3 regions of the Streptomyces sp. HP-A2021 genome follow, and region 1 is predicted to be linked to each of the others. Evidence: riboswitches for the same ligand, from Rfam matches in the RefSeq annotation. Region 1 holds a riboswitch; each other region holds the start of a gene.

Region 1 (4,267 bases):
GAGCGGCGAGCCGCCCGCACCGCGGCCGGCCTGCCGGAGTACCCCCTCAAGGTCACGGTCAGCGGCTCCGGCGACCTCGATCCGGCGGCACGGTTCTGGCACACCGGCGGCGAGAAGATCCTCTACACCACCGACAAGGGCGCCGAACGCGCCCGTGCCCTCGGCCTCGCCACCGAAGCCACCGATGCCACCGACGTCGTCCCGCTCGGCGCCGACCTCGACTGGCGGCGGCTCCTCACCCACCTGCACGACGTCCGGGGCGTGCGACGGCTCATGGTCGAGGGCGGCGGCCTGATCCACACCCAGCTCCTCACCCAGGGCCTGGCCGACGAACTCCAGCTGGTCCTCGCCCCGCTCTTCGTGGGCGACCCCGAGGCACCCCGCCTCTTCGGCCCCGGCGGCTACCAGTCCGGCCGGCTCCGGCTCCTGGAGACCCGGCGGATCGAGGACGTGGTCCTGATGCGCTACGAGCCCACCGCCCCGGGCACCGGCCCCCTCCCCGCCGCCGCCGACCACCACTGGCTGGCCCTCGCCTGCGAACTGGCGGCACAGTGTCCGCCGTCGGACACGGCGTTCAGTGTCGGCGCGGTGGTGGTCGCGGCCGACGGCACGGAACTGGCCCGCGGCCACTCCCGCGAGGGCGGCGACCCGCTCGTGCACGCCGAGGAGGCGGCCCTGGCCAAGCTCGACCCGGCCGGCCCCGGGCTCGCCGGCGCGACGGTCTACAGCAGCCTGGAGCCCTGCGCCCGCCGGGCCTCCCGCCCCGCACCCTGCGCCCGGCTGATCCTCGACGCGGGCGTACGGCGTGTGGTCACGGCCTGGCGCGAGCCGGACACCTTCGTGGCGGGCGCCGACGGCAGCGGCGTCCTGGCGGCCGGGGGAGTCGAGGTCCTCGTCCTCCCGGAGCACGAGGAGCGGGCCAAGGCACCGAATCGACACCTGCTGCGCCGCCGCTGAGCAGAGGTGTGCGCGAGCGGTCCCGCGGATGGCGTACACTGGAGTCACAACGACGCGGGGTGGAGCAGCTCGGTAGCTCGCTGGGCTCATAACCCAGAGGTCGCAGGTTCAAATCCTGTCCCCGCTACTGAAGGCCGAGGGCCGGAATCCGAAAGGGTTCCGGCCCTCGGTTTTTCCCTGGGCTCGCCATTACTGTCGGTGAGTGAATCGCGCCGCTGTGCATCACAACTGACACACCGTCAAAACCCGTGAGTCACTTACGCAGCGGTCAACTCGCCCGTTTTGGGCCGGTCATGGCAGGTTGGTCCGCGCGAAAAAGGTTAATGATCAAGCGGAATCGCTGGAATACCCACGGCGCGTCTATTAACGTTCGATAACGCAGCGCGGTCGTCCCAGCCGTCACAGAAGGCGGCTCCGTGCGCACGCGCCGAATCCCGAAAGGGAACCGGGGAACCACCACTTGGGGTGAATCGAGCGGATGCCGCCGTGGAAGCACGGCCGGTATACGCGCGTAGGAGACCTTCCTGCTCCGAACCCGTCAGCTAACCCGGTAGGCGAGAAGGAAGGAAAGGAGTACGCCCACGTGGCGTCCAACCGGCCTGCCCCCGCGGCCCCGTCCGCGCCGAACCAGCGCGACACCGAGACCTTCGGCTACGGCGGTCACCGCACCGACGAGGGCCCGTTCCAGGAATGGAACCCCACCGCGGAGTCCATCCGCCCCATCCGTGGCCGGCATCGCGTCACCAAGCAGCGCGGCGGAGGGCTCGCCCGCAGCTCCACCGTCCTGGGCGTCGGCGTCATAGCCGCCGTGGGCGCGGGCGGCATGGCCAGCGCCCAGACCGGCAAGCCGCCGGTGTCGATCTCCGTCCCGGACCTTCCCTCGGTGGGTTCCCTCATCTCGGACGACGACACCTCCGAAGGCTCCGCCACCCCGCTCAGCGACCTCGCCACGGCCTCCGCCGACACCGAGCAGGGCACCTCCGGCGCCGGTGAGGCACTGCGCGCCCGGATCATGGCGCAGGTCGAGCACCAGCAGGAACAGATCGAGACCAAGGCCGCGCAGGACGCCGCCGAAGCCGCCCAGAAGGCGGCCGCGGAGGCCGCCGCCAAGGCCGAGAAGGAAGCCAAGGCCAAGGCCGCCGAAGCCAAGAAGAAGGCGGAGGAGGAGGCCCGGAAGAAGGCCGAGGCCGAGCGGCTCGCCGCCCTCGCCAAGCAGTACACACTGCCGACCTCCGCGTACACCATCACCTCGACCTTCGGCCAGGCCGGCGCCTACTGGTCCTCCGGCTACCACACCGGCCTCGACTTCGCCGCCCCCACGGGCACGCCGATCAAGGCGGTGCACAGCGGCACCATCACCGAGGCGGGCTGGAACGGCTCGTACGGCTACAAGACGGTCCTGACCCTCGATGACGGCACGGAGATCTGGTACGCGCACCAGTCGTCCATCGGCGTCAGCGTCGGACAGAAGGTCAGCACGGGTGACGTCATCGGACGCGTGGGCGCGACCGGCAACGTCACCGGGGCGCACCTGCACCTCGAGGTCCACACCGGCGGTTCCAGCAACGGCATCGACCCGCTGGCCTGGCTGCGGGGCAAGGGCCTGAACGTCTGAGCGTCGGAGCTTCCGGTCCGTGCGGGGGTTTCGTGCGGGGGCGTTCACGCAGGTTTTGCGTCCGCTCCGGAATGAGCCTCCCCCGCACGGCCGTTGACACGGAGCATGACTTCTCTTCGCAAGCTCGGTTCCTCCGACCTCGAGGTCTTCCCGCTCGCCCTCGGCGGCAACGTCTTCGGCTGGACCGCCGACGAGGCACAGTCGTTCGCCGTCCTTGACGCGTACACCGCCGCGGGCGGCAACTTCGTCGACACCGCCGACGTCTACTCGGCGTGGGTGGACGGCAACCAGGGCGGCGAGTCCGAGACCGTCCTCGGCAAGTGGCTGACATCGCGCGGCAACCGCGCGGACGTCGTCCTCGCCACGAAGGTCAGCCAGCACCCCGAGTTCCAGGGCCTGTCCGCCGCCAACATCAAGGCCGCCGCCGACGCCTCCCTGCGGCGCCTCGGCACCGACTACATCGACCTTTACTACACCCACTACGACAAGCCCGACGTGCCGGTGGAGGAGATCATCGGCGCGCTCGACGAACTCGTGAAGGCCGGGAAGGTGCGGCACATCGCCGCCTCCAACATCTCCGCCGAGCGGCTGCGGGCCTCCCTGGAGTTCTCCGACCGCGAGGGGCTCGCCCGGTACGTGGCCCTCCAGCCCCACTACAACCTGGTCTCCCGCGACACCTACGAGGGCGAGCTCCAGGACCTCGCCGAGCGGACCGGCCTGGCGGCCGTCCCGTACTACGCGCTCGCCTCGGGCTTCCTGACCGGCAAGTACCGGCCCGGTACGACCGTCGACAGCGCGCGGGCGGGCGGTGCCGCCCAGCACCTTCAGACCGAGCGGGGCCGCCGGGTCCTCGACGCCCTCGACGAGGTCGCCGCGGCCCACGACGTCCCCGTCGCCACGGTCGCCCTCGCCTGGCTCGCGGCCCAGCCGACGGTGGCGGCGCCGATCGCCTCCGCGCGGACGGTGGAGCAGCTGCCCGCGCTGATCGGGGTCGGGGAGCTGACGCTGACGGAGGCGGAGCTCGGGCGGCTCACGGAGGCTTCGGCCTGAGCGGTTCCTGTTACGACCGGTACGGGTTGTAGGCGGGGTAGGCAGGGTACGGCGTCGGCGTCGCCGGATAGCCGTACCCGTACGCCCCGTACACCGGCCAGGGCGGGGCCACCACCGGTACCGGAGGGGCCGTGACCCGCGCGGCGTAGTCCAGTGCGGGGCGGGCCGTCTCCCGGCGCCGCCACAGTTCGTCCAGCAGTTCCCGTTCCCGCACGACGAAGTCGGCACCGGCGCGGCCGCGGCGGCCCCGGTGCCGCAGGAACGCCAGGGACGTCGCGTAGGCCTCGTACCGCGCGACCTCCCGCGCCGCCGCCCGGCCCGCGTGGCGGCGGGCGTACTGGCGGGCGATCCGCCGGGCCCTCATCGAGCCGAGGGCGTAGGGCTCCACCGGGGACAGCCACCCGGCCACGGCGTACGCGGGCAGCTCCGCCCGTACGGTCCTCAGCTCCCGCTGCCGTGTCCAGATCACCAGCCACGTCAGCAGCCCGAAGATGGGCACCATGAACGCCGCGTACACGGCGAAGAACCCGTACTCGCCGAACGCCGACGAGCCGTTCCACATCGCGTGCATGCCCATCGCGAGCAGCAGCCCGGAGAGCGGGAAGGCGACGCGCCGGACGTGCTGGCGGTCCGCCGCGAGCGCGG
Region 2 (4,267 bases), 2.6 Mb from region 1:
AGGCCGCGATCCGACGGCACCCCGGGGCGGTGCATCAGGACCGCTCCGGCAGCTTCACGTATGGGAAACTGGTCTAGACAACCTTGAAAACCGAAGGGCAGCAACACATGGCTGAGCGCCGCGTCAACGTCGGCTGGGCCGAGGGCCTCCACGCCCGCCCCGCCTCCATCTTCGTCCGAGCCGCCACGGCCGCAGGCGTCCCGGTGACGATCGCCAAGGCAGACGGCAACCCCGTCAACGCGGCCTCCATGCTGGCCGTCCTCGGCCTCGGTGCCCAGGGCGGCGAGGAGATCGTCCTCGCCTCCGACGCCGAGGGTGCGGACGCCGCCCTGGACCGGCTGGCGAAGCTGGTCTCCGAGGGCCTCGAGGAACTGCCCGAGACCGTCTGAGCATTCTTCCGCGCCTGATCCGGTACCCCCGGCCCGGTGCATCCTGAAGGGCTCGTCCGAATTCATCGGGCGAGCCCTTCGCCATTCCCGGGCGCGGGTCGCCATTTCCGGTCTCACGGGCCGTGAATTCCCCGTTCCCGGGCAGCAGAAATAATCCCCCGCGAATTACCTGCTCTTTGTATACGGCTCTTGTGTTAATGCCGCGGGCTCGCCGTGTTTACGGGATGTTGCGAGTTCCTCACACGCTCGGCCCGCTCCCCGGCGGAGCCGAAACGCAGCCGGTGCGCGGCCGTCGCGCGCTCGGTGTGCAGCGCCGTGACCGCCCGCGCGCGCTCGCTGTCCCCGCGCGCCACCGCGTCCACGATCGCGCCGTGCTCGGTCCATGACTCCACGGGCCCGGCCGGCGCCTCGACGGTGTACATCCAGGCGATCTTGTGACGGAGCTGGGTGAGCATCGAGGTCAGCGCGGGGCTGCCGGAGGCCTGCGCGAGCGTCTCGTGGAACCAGCCGCCCAGGGAGCGCAGGTCGTCGCTGTTGCCCCGGCGGGCGCGCTCCTGGCCGAGCCTGACCAGGCCGCGCAGGACCTTCAGATGGGCCTCGGTGCGGCGCTGGGCGGCGCGGGCCGCGCCGAGCGGCTCCAGCAGCAGCCGCATCTCCAGCAGGTCGGCGGCCTCCTGCTCGGTGGGTTCGGCGACGCACGCGCCCGCGTGCCGCCGGGTCACCACGAAGCCCTCTGCCTCCAGGGTGCGCAGGGCCTCCCGGACGGGGACGCGCGAGACGCCGTAGCGGCGGGCGAGGAGTTCCTCGGTCAGCCGGCCGCCGCGTTCGTAGACACCCGCGACGATGTCGTCCCGGATGGCCGTGCACACCGAGTGCGCGGGAATGCGCATGACCGACCTCCGTTTAATCCCCGTGAAACGTCGAACGAGTGACGCGTGTTCCGTGACTCTATTGCAATGAGCCGGAATTTCCGACGGCAGACCGGAATCCAGGGATATTTTTTGGACAGCCGGGCGTCACAAACGCCGAAAGCCCCGGCTCGGGGAGCCGGGGCCTCGGGGAAGCGGAGTGGTACGCCGTCGGACTGCGCCGTCAGACGCTCACGCCGTGCGAGCGGAGGTAGGCGACGGGGTCGATGTCGGAGCCGTACTCGGGGCTCGTCCGGGCCTCGAAGTGCAGGTGCGCACCGGTGACGTTGCCGGTCGCGCCGGACAGGCCGATCTGCTGGCCGGGGGTGACCTTCTGGCCCACCGAGACGCTGATCGACGACAGGTGGCCGTACTGGGTGTACGTGCCGTCGTTCATCTTGATCACGATCTGGTTGCCGTAGGAGCCGCCCCAGCCGGCCTCGACGACCTCGCCCATGCCGACCGCGTGGACGGAGGTGCCGCTGGCGGCGTGGAAGTCGACGCCGGTGTGGCTGCCGGAGGACCACAGGCCGCTGCTGGCCTGGTAGCCGGTGGAGACGTACGAGCCGGAGATCGGGGGCACGAACGTGTTGAGGCGCTTGCGCTCGGCCTCGCGGGCGGCGCGCTCCTTGGCCTCGCGGGCCTTCTCGGCGGCCTCCTTGGCCTCCTTGGCCGCCTCGGCGGCCCGCTCGCGGGCGGCCTCCTCGGCCTTCTTCTTGGCGGCGGCCTCCTCGGCGGCCTGCTTCTGGGCCGCGGCCTGCGCGTCGATCTGCTGGGCCACGGTGTCGCCCATGGTGACGACGGGGGTGAGGCCGGTCTGCTCGACGGCGGGCTCGGCGGCGAAGGCCGGGGCGGCCACGGTGCCGATGACACCGGTGGTGGCGAGGGCCGCGACGCCCGCTGCGCGGGCCGTGCCGCGCTGCATACGGCTGGGACGACGATGCTTCCCGGTGGCGCGGGTGAACGCCATGGAGTGCCTGGTCCTTTCCTTCCTTCTCGCCTACCGGGTTAGCTGACGGGTTCGGAGCAGGAAGGTCTCCTACGGACCCCCTCGCGGCTCGCGCGGGCGTCCGATTCACCCCAGGGACTGCGGTGGGTCCCCGGCTCCCCTGGCTCGCGCCGTACGGGGACTCGGCGATGACTGTCCGGTGCCGCGGGTGCGGCGCACTGCCTGACGAACAGCCCGGACGACGCTAAGCGGGGCCACTTTCAATTCCCAAACGGATCCCGGCTTTTGTAGCGCATCCCACAGGGCAGACAGGCAACCTCCATATCAATTCGGGCATAAAGGAGCCCTGGTGCCTTGGAAGACAACCAGGGCCCCTGCGTGCGCGGGCCGCTACTCGGCGGCCACGACGGAGACTTCGCCGATGCCCAGGGCCTCGACCGGGCCCTTGATCTGCGCCGCGTCACCGACGAGCACGGTCACCAGACGGTCCACCGGGAAGGCGCTGACGACCGCCGCGGTGGCCTCCACGGTGCCGGTCGCGGCCAGCTGCCGGTACAGCGTGGCCTGGTAGTCGTCGGGCAGGTGCTGCTCGACCTGGTCGGCCAGCGTGCTCGCGACGGCCGCCGCCGTCTCGTACTTCAGCGGCGCCACGCCGACCAGGTTCTGCACGGCGACGTCCCGCTCGGCGTCGGTCAGTCCCCCGGCGGCGAGGGTGCGCAGCACCGTCCACAGGTCCTGGAGGGCGGGGCCGGTGTTGGGGGTGTCCACGGAGCCGGTGATGGCGAGCATCGCGGCACCGGTCCCGTCCGGGGCTGACCTGAGGACCTGGCCGAACGCCCGCACCCCGTAGGTGTAGCCCTTCTCCTCGCGCAGCACGCGGTCCAGGCGGGAGGTGAGGGTGCCGCCGAGGCAGTACGTGCCGAGCACCTGCGCGGGCCACACGCGGTCGTGCCGGTCCGGGCCGATGCGGCCGATCAGCAGCTGCGTCTGGACGGCACCGGGGCGGTCCACGATGACGACGCGTCCCGTGTCGTCGGCGGTCACCGGCGGCACCGGGCGCGGCTCGGCCGCGGAGCCGGTCCAGGCGCCCAGCGTGTCGCTCAGCAGGGCGTCGAGGTCGATGCCGGTGAGGTCGCCGACGACCACGGCGGTGGCCGTGGCGGGCCTGACGTGCCGCTCGTAGAAGGCGCGTACGGCCGCGGAGTCGATCGCCGCGACCGTCTCCTCGGTGCCCTGGCGGGGCCGGGACATGCGCGAGCCCGCCGGGAAGAGCTCCTTGGAGAGCTCCTTGGCGGCGCGCCGGGAGGGGTTGGCCAGCTCGTGCGGGATCTCGTCGAGGCGGTTGCGGACGAGCCGCTCGACCTCGCTGTCCGCGAACGCGGGAGCCCTCAGGGCGTCGGCGATCAGGCCGAGCCCCTTGGCGAGCCGGGAGGCCGGCACCTCCAGGCTGAGCCGGACGCCGGGGTGGTCGGCATGCGCGTCGAGGGTGGCGCCGGCGCGCTCCAGCTCGGCGGCGAAGTCCTCGGCCGAGTGCTTGTCGGTGCCCTCGGAGAAGGCCCGGGCCATGATCGTGGCCACGCCGTCGAGGCCGGCCGGCTCGGCGTCCAGGGGCGCGTCCAGCAGCACCTCCACGGCGACGACCTGCTGGCCGGGGCGGTGGCAGCGCAGGACCGTCAGGCCGTTGCCGAGGGTGCCGCGCTCGGGGGCCGGGAAGGCCCACGGCTTGGCCTCGCCCGCCTGCGGCTGGGGGTGGAAGTCCATCGTGGCGAGCTCGGTCACTTGGCCGCCTCCTCGTTCTCGTTCAGGGCCGCGGCTGCGGTGTCCTCGGTGGTGTCGGCGTCCTCGGCGGTCTCCGCGTCGCTCGTCTCGCCGGCGACGGGCTCGTAGACGAGTACCGCGCGGTTGTCGGGCCGCAGCCGGGCCTTGGCGACCTCCTGGACCTCCTCGGCCGTCACCTCCAGCACCCGCTGCACGGCCGTCAGGGCCAGCTGCGGGTCGCCGAACAGGACGGCGTACCGGCA
Region 3 (4,267 bases), 3.7 Mb from region 1:
CGCTCGACACCGACGCGACCGAGGAGCACGGCGAGGTCTACGGATGCGCCCTGGGCTGGTCCGGGTCCTGGCGGATCGCCGTGGCCCAGCTCCCGGACGCGCGCGTGCAGATCACCGGCGGGGCCGGGTACGACGACTCGGGCCTGCTGATGCTGGGCACGGGGGAGTCGTACACGACCCCCGTCTTCGCCGGGCTCTGGACCGACGGCGGCCACGGCGGGGCCAGCCGCGCCTGGCACGCCTACCAGCGGACGTACGTGGTCCCGGGCGCCGACCAGGACCGGCCGGTGCTGTTCAACTCCTGGGAGGCCACCGAGTTCGACATCTCCGAGGAGCAGCAGCGGGCGCTCGCCGAGCGGGCCGCCGCCATGGGCGTCGAGCTGTTCGTGGTCGACGACGGCTGGTTCGGGGCGCGCACCAGCGACCGGGCCGGGCTCGGTGACTGGACCCCCAATCCCGACCGCTTCCCGGGCGGCCTCAAGCCGCTCGCCGAGCACGTGCACGGCCTCGGTATGCAGTTCGGGATCTGGGTCGAGCCGGAGATGGTCAACCCGGACAGCGACCTGTACCGCGCGCATCCGGACTGGGTGCAGCATCAACCGGGACGAAAGCGGACGGAGTTCCGCAATCAGCTCGTACTGAACCTGGCTCGTGAGGACGTCCAGGAGTACCTCTGGGAGCAGCTCGACGGGCTCCTCTCCAGCGCGCCGATCGACTACGTCAAGTGGGATTTCAACCGCTGCTTCACCGACGCCGGCTGGCCGGACGACCCCTACCCGCAGCGGCTGTGGATCGACCACGTGCACGCCCTGTACGGCCTGCTGGACCGGCTGCGGGCCGCCCACCCCGGGGTGGCCTTCGAGTCCTGCTCGGGCGGCGGCGGCCGGATCGACCTCGGTGTGCTCGGCCGCACGGACCAGGTGTGGACCTCGGACAACACCGACCCCCTCGACCGGCTCGCCATCCAGCACGGCTTCAGCCAGATCCATCCGGCCCGCGTCATGGCGGCCTGGGTCACCGACAGCCCGAACGCCATGCTCAACCAGCGGGCCAGCTCCCTGCGGTTCCGGTTCGTCAGCGCCATGGCCGGAGTGCTCGGGGTCGGCGGCGACCTCACGAAGTGGACGGAGCGGGAACTCGCCGAGGCGCGGGACTGGGTGGAGCTCTACAAGGAGATCCGGCCCGTGGTGCAGCGCGGCGACCTGTACCGGCTGCGCCCGCCGGAGGGCGGTCTGAGTGCAGTGCAGTATGCCCTCGGCGACGAGATTGTCGTCCTCGCCTGGCTCCAGGCGCAGCGCTACGGCGAGCCCGTTCCGGCGCTCCGGCTGCGGGGTCTTGACCCCTCGGCATCGTACAAATGCCTCGAAACGGGCGAAGTTCATCGAGGCGCCGTGCTGCTCCACCACGGGTTGCGGGTCGGTCTGCGCGGGGATCTGGACGCCACCGTCGTCCGGCTTCAGCGCAAGTAGCCGTTCTGTCCGAATAGGGAGTGCTTCGGTTATTTAGGCATAACGTGCCCCGACCGTAAAGGAGATGAGGTCGGGGTGCGTGAGCATCGTCATATTCGTGACGATGTGTTGTTGCCATGTGCACGTAATTCTGGCGTCAATCAGGGGTATTGCGGAATGCGGGAGATCGGTAATCCACGCTCCGTGACGGAAAAATTGTCGACGCGTCAAGAAAAACGCCGTCACGGGCAACCGCAAGCTTGTCCCTTTGCGTCCTGGTCGCTTACGTTCCACACCCATCCGGACGGACGCCTAATCCTGCCGCCGCCCGGAGCCCGCACACACTGACCCGACGTACGGCAGGAGCGGGGGACCCACAGGTAAGACGCCTGTTCCGGTTCCCGGAACGGCTTGGGGTTAAGCCACGCTTCGGCGTGGCCGGGCATCTCCAGTCCGAACCCGACAGCTCACCTCGCAGGCGACGGAGAGGAATTCGCCATGCCCGCGAAGGGTAAGCACCGCCGCCCGAAGTCCCAGCGTTTCACCCGCTCCATCGCCGTCGCCGGAACCGGCGGGGCCGCTCTCGCCCTTCCGCTCATGGGGGCCGCCGGCGCCCACGCCGCCACCCCGCAGTCGGCTCCGGAAAAGGCCGTCCAGTCCGCTCCGGCCGCCGAGAAGAAGGCCGCCGAAAAGGCCACGGGCGCCCGCTCGTACACCGTGCGGGCCGGTGACTATCTCGCGAAGATCGCCGACGAGCAGAACGTCGACGGCGGCTGGAAGAAGCTCTACTCGGACAACCGTGACGCCGTCGGCGACGACCCGTCGCTGATCCACCCGGGCCTGAAGCTGTCGATCGGCAAGAAGGCGGCGAGCGCCCCGAAGGCCTCTGCCCCGTCCGCGCCGAAGGCCTCGGCCCCGAAGCCGTCCGCCGCCGAGTCGGCCCCGAAGGCGGAGACCGCCGCCAAGCCGGCCGCCGCCAAGCCCGCCGCCGAGAGCAACTCCAGTGGTTTCACCCTCCCCGTGGCCGGTGCCACCGTCGGCACCCCGTACCACATGTCCGGCAGCATGTGGTCCAGCGGTTACCACACCGGTGTCGACTTCGTCGTTCCGACCGGTACCTCGCTCAAGGCCGTCGGCGCGGGCACGGTCGTCTCCGCCGGCTGGGGCGGCGCCTACGGCAACCAGGTCGTCATCAAGCTCGCCGACGGCTACTACGCCCAGTACGCCCACCTGTCCCAGCTCTCCGTCTCGGCCGGCCAGACCGTGACGGCCGGGCAGCAGGTCGGACTGTCGGGCGCCACCGGCAACGTGACCGGACCGCACCTGCACTTCGAGATCCGCACCACGCCTGACTACGGCTCGGACGTGGACCCGGTCGCCTTCCTGCGCTCGCACGGCGTCTCCGTCGGCTGACCGACCGCACACCCACCTGCCTGACACGCGACCGAAGGCCGGACCCCGATCCCCGGGTCCGGCCTTCGGTGTGTGCCGGCGCCGACAGGCCCAAGGGATCGACAGCGGGCGGCAGTTGGGACAGAGTGATCCCGACCGGAGTGCAAGCGCTTTCTGGAGCTTTCCAGACGGATCCCCGAGGAGCTGTGTCCCGTGCCGACCACCCGCAGAGCGCTGGGAGCCCTGGCCGCCGGAGCCGCCCTGGCGGCGCTCGCCCCGACGGCGACGGCGGCGAGCGTGAACGCCGCGTCGCGTCAGCGCCGCCTCATCGCCCGCGACGACTTCTGCCACGGCCTCGGCCAGTGGGCGACCGAGCTCCAGGACGGCGGGACGGTCACCGCCTCTCGTGGCGTCCTTGAGATCGACGTACCGAGCGGCGCGACCGTCTGGTTCAGGCGGCGGCTAGAAGGCCCGTACGTGCTCGAGTACACCGCCACGCCCGTGTCCGAGGGCGGGGTCAACGACCGGGTCTCGGACCTCAACAACTTCTGGAACGCGACCGACGTCCGCTCCCCGGGCGATCTCTTCGCCACACCGCGTGCCGGGGCCCTGGCGGAGTACGACCACCTGACGACGTACTACGCCGGTTTCGGTGCCAACTACAACACCACGACCCGGCTGCGGCGGTATGTCGGTGAGCCCGGAGTCCGGCCCCTGATCTACGACTACACCGAACCGCTGCTGGTGCCGGGTGAGCCGAACAGGGTGCGGGTCGTCTCCGACGGTTCGACGGTGCGGTGGTGGAACAACGGGAGGCTCGTGTTCGACTACAGCGACCCCGAGCCGTACACAAGTGGGCACTTCGGCTTCCGGACCGTGTGGAGTCACTTCCGGATCACGGGGTTCCGGGTGTGGCGACTGACCCCGCAACATCGCTGACGGGTGACCTATTCCGGAGTTGGCTAACACTTTAGGAGTGGCTTATCTCACCGCCCGTCAACCCTTTCCTACGGTCGCGTAAGTCACATTCGAAGGTGAATCATGTGCGGCTGTGGCAGACGATTCGAAGAGTGACAGCAGAGCAGTGATCGGGTCGTACGTGGCGGTGGGGGACAGCTTCACCGAGGGCGTCGGTGATCCCGGCCCCGACGGGGCGTTCGTCGGCTGGGCCGACCGGTTCGCCGTCCTGCTCGCCGACCGCCGGCCCGAAGGCGACTTCCAGTACACGAACCTCGCCGTGCGTGGGAAGCTCCTCGACCAGATCGTGGCGGACCAGGTTCCGCGGGCTGTCGAAATGGCCCCGGACCTCGTCTCGTTCTGCGCCGGGGGCAACGACATCCTCCGGCCGGGTACCGACCCGGACGAGGTGGCCGAGCGCTTCGAGCGGGCCCTCGTGCGGCTCACCGCCGTGGCCGGCACGGTGATGG

The links. A riboswitch is a leader RNA that binds a small molecule or an ion and turns the genes downstream of it on or off. The one in region 1 is predicted to bind cyclic di-AMP.
Region 2: it holds a riboswitch for cyclic di-AMP, as region 1 does, so the genes downstream of both, MQE23_RS12155 (M23 family metallopeptidase) here and MQE23_RS23760 (M23 family metallopeptidase) in region 1, are expected to answer to the same signal.
Region 3: it holds a riboswitch for cyclic di-AMP, as region 1 does, so the genes downstream of both, MQE23_RS07095 (LysM peptidoglycan-binding domain-containing M23 family metallopeptidase) here and MQE23_RS23760 (M23 family metallopeptidase) in region 1, are expected to answer to the same signal.

The regions. Positions count from the first base shown of each region.
Region 1 covers NZ_CP094344.1:5,257,813-5,262,079, forward strand. Annotated here, with positions in the region: gene MQE23_RS23750 (dihydrofolate reductase family protein) at 1-957, shown strand, start outside; tRNA gene MQE23_RS23755 (tRNA-Met) at 1,011-1,084, shown strand; cyclic di-AMP (ydaO/yuaA leader) riboswitch at 1,373-1,529, shown strand; gene MQE23_RS23760 (M23 family metallopeptidase) at 1,541-2,572, shown strand; gene MQE23_RS23765 (aldo/keto reductase) at 2,678-3,622, shown strand; gene MQE23_RS23770 (PrsW family intramembrane metalloprotease) at 3,633-4,267, opposite strand, start outside.
Region 2 covers NZ_CP094344.1:2,676,982-2,681,248, forward strand. Annotated here, with positions in the region: gene MQE23_RS12145 (HPr family phosphocarrier protein) at 108-389, shown strand; gene MQE23_RS12150 (GntR family transcriptional regulator) at 584-1,279, opposite strand; gene MQE23_RS12155 (M23 family metallopeptidase) at 1,482-2,267, opposite strand; cyclic di-AMP (ydaO/yuaA leader) riboswitch at 2,281-2,444, opposite strand; gene MQE23_RS12160 (pitrilysin family protein) at 2,637-4,025, opposite strand; gene MQE23_RS12165 (pitrilysin family protein) at 4,022-4,267, opposite strand, start outside.
Region 3 covers NZ_CP094344.1:1,561,845-1,566,111, reverse strand. Annotated here, with positions in the region: gene MQE23_RS07100 (alpha-galactosidase) at 1-1,469, shown strand, start outside; cyclic di-AMP (ydaO/yuaA leader) riboswitch at 1,781-1,942, shown strand; gene MQE23_RS07095 (LysM peptidoglycan-binding domain-containing M23 family metallopeptidase) at 1,947-2,861, shown strand; gene MQE23_RS07090 (DUF6250 domain-containing protein) at 3,054-3,779, shown strand; gene MQE23_RS07085 (SGNH/GDSL hydrolase family protein) at 3,925-4,267, shown strand, end outside.